2 regions of the Phormidesmis sp. 146-33 genome follow, and region 2 is predicted to be linked to the other one. Evidence: riboswitches for the same ligand, from Rfam matches in the RefSeq annotation. Region 2 holds a riboswitch; the other holds the start of a gene.
The links. Region 2 has a riboswitch for cobalamin ahead of cobG (precorrin-3B synthase). Riboswitches for the same ligand answer to the same signal wherever they lie in the genome.
Positions count from the first base shown of each region.

Region 1: it holds a riboswitch for cobalamin, as region 2 does, so the genes downstream of both, ACJ2PR_RS23110 (energy-coupling factor ABC transporter permease) here and cobG (precorrin-3B synthase) in region 2, are expected to answer to the same signal.

Region 1 covers NZ_JBJPHU010000069.1:4,201-6,400, forward strand. The annotation lists gene ACJ2PR_RS23105 (class I SAM-dependent methyltransferase) at 1-618, shown strand, start outside; cobalamin riboswitch at 745-903, shown strand; gene ACJ2PR_RS23110 (energy-coupling factor ABC transporter permease) at 921-1,676, shown strand; gene ACJ2PR_RS23115 (energy-coupling factor ABC transporter substrate-binding protein) at 1,676-1,969, shown strand; gene cbiQ (cobalt ECF transporter T component CbiQ) at 1,987-2,200, shown strand, end outside.
Region 2 covers NZ_JBJPHU010000113.1:10,509-12,708, forward strand. The annotation lists gene cbiE (precorrin-6y C5,15-methyltransferase (decarboxylating) subunit CbiE) at 1-557, opposite strand, end outside; adenosylcobalamin-variant (AdoCbl-variant) riboswitch at 619-709, shown strand; gene cobG (precorrin-3B synthase) at 766-2,190, shown strand.

The DNA of each region.
Region 1 (2,200 bases), on a different contig from region 2:
TCTGATGGCATTGGTAAATTTTATCTCGATCGTGAAATTGCTCAGGTGATGGGTCACGAAGGTGCAGGTTGGTTAGAGCGTCCCCGACGATCGGGCGAAGAACAACCGCAAAAAGTGATCACTGCCCTCGATCTCAAACCGACCGATGTGGTTGCCGACATTGGTGCAGGGACGGGTTATTTTAGCTTTCGGATTGCGCCTCGTCTGTCTCAGGGCAAGGTGTTTGCAGTAGACATTCAGCCCGAAATGATCGAGATTCTCAACGACCTCAAAGCCAAAAAACACATTGCCAACGTCGAGCCTATTTTGAGCAGTGTCACCAATCCCAATCTGCCCGAAAACAGTGTTGATGTGGCGTTGATGGTCGATGCATATCATGAATTTGAGTATCCCCAAGAGATGATGGCGGCGATCGTCAAGTCCTTAAAACCCGGAGGAAAAGTGGCGCTTGTTGAATATCGCGATGAGAATCCTTTAATTTTGATCAAAGCGCTGCACAAAATGACGCAAGCACAAGTCAAAAAAGAAATGGCAGAAGTCGGATTAATCTATCAGGAAACTAGAAACGGTTTACCTCAGCAGCATTTAATGATCTTCGAGAAGCCAAAGTTAGCCTGACTGTCACTGAGTAAATTGCTATGAGTCGTTCTTGTAGGCGCGGTTTGAACCGCCAGCCAGACTGTTGCGAAAACCGCAGTGTAACGATCGAGGCAAATTCCTTTCTAATTTGCTTTTGATCCAGTATGCTAAATTCCACGTATCGGTTCTGACGGGGAGCAGCCGTCGGAGGAAACAGGGAAAGTGTAGTGTGATTCTACCGCTGTCCCGCAACTGTAAGAGAGTTTTGATTCGTTCATCAATCTACTCTTGAGCCAGAATGCCTGCCGATCGCGCCCATCGTCTTATCTGCGAGGTACAGGATGAAGACACGTCGAAAATGGGTCAGCCTGGGATTGATGGCTGGCTTAAGTTGCTATCTTTTTCTAGCTTCAGCAAGTCCTGCTTACGCGATGCACATTTCAGAAGGGTTTTTGCCTGTGTGGTGGGCAATCTTTTGGTGGGCGGTCGCGCTGCCGTTCTTTTTGCTGGGGCTACGATCGCTCACCCGCATTACTCAACAAAACCCCGAACTCAAACTACTGCTGGCATTATCAGGCGCATTCACCTTCGTCTTGTCAGCGCTCAAAATTCCTTCGGTGACGGGAAGCTGTTCTCACCCGACGGGGACTGGGCTGGGCGCAATTTTGTTTGGCCCTTCCGTGATGTCTGTGCTGGGGGGATTAATCTTGCTCTTTCAGGCGTTGTTGCTGGCGCATGGAGGCTTGACAACGCTGGGTGCAAATATGGTGTCGATGGCGATCGTGGGTCCTTACGTGGCCTATTTCACCTACCATCTTGTATTGCGAACTGGGTATCAAAAGGTTGCAATCTTTTTAGCCGCGGCGTTGGCAAATTTGATCACGTATCTGGTAACCGCCGTACAACTTGCATTAGCATTTCCTGCTGTGCAAGGTGGCTTTATTGCGTCATTTCTCAAGTTTGCAGGTATTTTTGCCATTACCCAAGTTCCCCTAGCCGTGACTGAAGGGTTGCTCACGGTACTAGTTTGGAACTGGCTACAGCATTATGGAGAACAAGAACTGCAAACCCTGAAAGCATTAAGAGAACCACAATAATGATGAATAAACGATCGAACTGGCTATTACTCATCGGCGTAGTTGTTTTATCGCTTGGCCCTTTGTTAGTTCTCCAGGGCAGAGAGTTTGGAGCAACCGACGGTCACAATTCAACTGCAATTCAAGAGATTCGACCGGACTACAAACCCTGGTTTCAGCCTGTGCTCAAGGATTCTGGCCCCGAAGTGCAAACTTTCTTATTTGCAGCTCAAGCGGCGATCGGGGCAGGCATCACAGGTTACATTCTGGGCTTATACAAAGGTCGATCGCAGCAGCGCAAGGATGATCAATAGCCTGTATTCTGCCAAACATGACCCTGCAAATTGATACGATCGCTTACACCAATCGACTACGCCACTTGCCACCGAGTCAAAAGTTGCTGTTTGCGATCGTGCTTTTGTCGATTACCTATTGCACTTCTACTCCCATACAGATCCTTATTACTGCTTGGGTGAGCATCTGGATTGTCGTTTATGCCAAAATTCCAGTCTCAATCTATTTGCGGCTTCTTTCCATTCCTGTTG
Region 2 (2,200 bases):
CTCGCGCCGCCCAAACGCTCTAAAACGGTGAGAGAACTGTTTCCAAAGCCTTTTTCGGTGAGTAGACGGGCGACGATCGCGGGCGTTTGTTTGCCTTCGCTCAAGACTAGCAGCTTTGCACCGGGATAGAGATACGCATTCAGCAACGCAAGCGGACGACTGCACAGACTCAGCGTTTCAACTTCAGTCAGCGACCATCCCAGACGAGAACAGGCCAGGCTAAAAGTCGATGGAGCAGGAACGATCGTCATTTCTGCCAGAGGAATTTTGCGCGTCAGCATCACCCCAATGCCGTAGCACATGGGATCGCCACTCGCCAAAACACAGATCGCCTGTCCCCGTCGCTGCATGATTTCTTCTACAGAATGGTGAATTGGAGTCGCCCAGACAATCTTCTCCCGTTGATCGCTCTCTGAAATCATCGCCAAATGTCGATCGCCCCCTACCAAAATTTCTGCGTGATCGACGAGAGAACGAGCAATCGCAGACAATCCAGCCAGCCCGTCTTCGCCAATTCCCACCACAGACAGCCACTTTTTCTCCAAGTCCAAACTCATCGCCTTCAATCCGACAAAACGTTAAGGATGCAGGATTCTCGATCCGTTCTCATGCTAAGTTACTGAAGCTTAGGGTTGGGAAAGTTCGGTGAGATTCCGATACTGTGCCGCAACTGTAATGGGCAAGCCCAAGTCAGAATGCCAACTCTAGGAATGTCATCAGGCATGTTGTTTGAGATTCTCTGCGTCGCACGGAGAAGGAGTTTCAGTGATATCGTCCCAATTTACTGCCTGTCCAGGGTTATTTTATGCCACATCGGCCGCAGATGGCGTTTTGTCACGCTTGCGGATTCCGGGCGGCGTTCTCAATGTTGAGCAGTGTGAAGCGATCGCCAATCTCGCAGATCAGTTTGGTGGCGGCTTTGTGGATGTGACCAATCGAGCGAATGTGCAAATCCGTGAGAGCAAGATTTCGCCAGAGGCATTGACGCAGTTACAAACCATTGGGCTGGCTTCTCCGATCGCCGAAGTGGATGCCCTTCGCAACATTATGAGCAGTCCGACTGCGGGCAGCGATCGACAGGCAGCGATCGACGTGCGTCCTTTAGTTTCTGAATGGAATCAAACCATTATTGCTCATCCAGAATTTGCGATTTTGTCGGCTAAATTTAGCGTTTGTTTTGACGGTGGTGAAGTGGTTTCGGTGCGCGATCGACCCAACGATATTGCCTTTTCTGCGGTTAAAAATCAGTTTCATCTCGCTCTCAGTTTGGGAAACCGGGGAACCTCACCGCTGGGTGTGGGCGTAGCAATTCAACCCGATCAGGTTCTGCCAACTTTACTGGCGCTGACTGAAGTGTATTGCGATCTAACCCCTTTAATTAATCGCCGCAAGCCTCGATTGAGAGACATTCTACATGAGTTTGGGGTTGAATCTTACCTACAAAAAGTAGAACAGCGCTTGCCGTTTAAGTTTCAGGATTGTGAGGTGAAATTAAAGAAATCTTCCCCTTCCTATCAGCATTTAGGAATTCACGCTCAACGTCAACCAGGACTATTTTATGTCGGACTTGTGCTGCCTCTGGGACGATTAGAAGCAGTTCAATTAAAAGGATTAGCTAACCTATCGAAGCAATTTGGATCGGGTGAACTGCGCCTAACGCCCTGGCAAAATGTGCTGATTCCAGGAATCCGAGAGCAATCGCTTCCCCAAGTCCAGCAAGGGATAAAAGCGTTGGGACTGGACTGGTCAGAAAGAAGTTTTTGGGGTGCGATCGTCGCCTGTTCGGGTAAGGCTGGCTGCGTGTCTTCGGCGACAGAAACTAAGCAAGATGCGATCGCGTTAGTCGAAGATTTGCAAGGAAAAGTTACGCTCGATCGACCGATTAATTTACACTTTAGCGGTTGCAAAAAATCCTGTGCCCAACATACTGAAAGTGACATTACGTTACTAGGAATAGAAACCGACGATAACGCTGCCGTCTATGATATTTACATTCGAGACAACGCTGAAGATCATACAAAATTCGGTCAAATCCTTTACTCAAACATTCCACCTGAAGATCTTTCCCCGCTCATTGAGAACATGTTAAAAACCTACCAATTAAAACGCGAAAATTCAGATTCCTTTCGAGAATTCACTCAGCGCTACACCCTTCCACAACTTCAACACTTCTTTAACCAACCTCTTTAACCAACTTCCC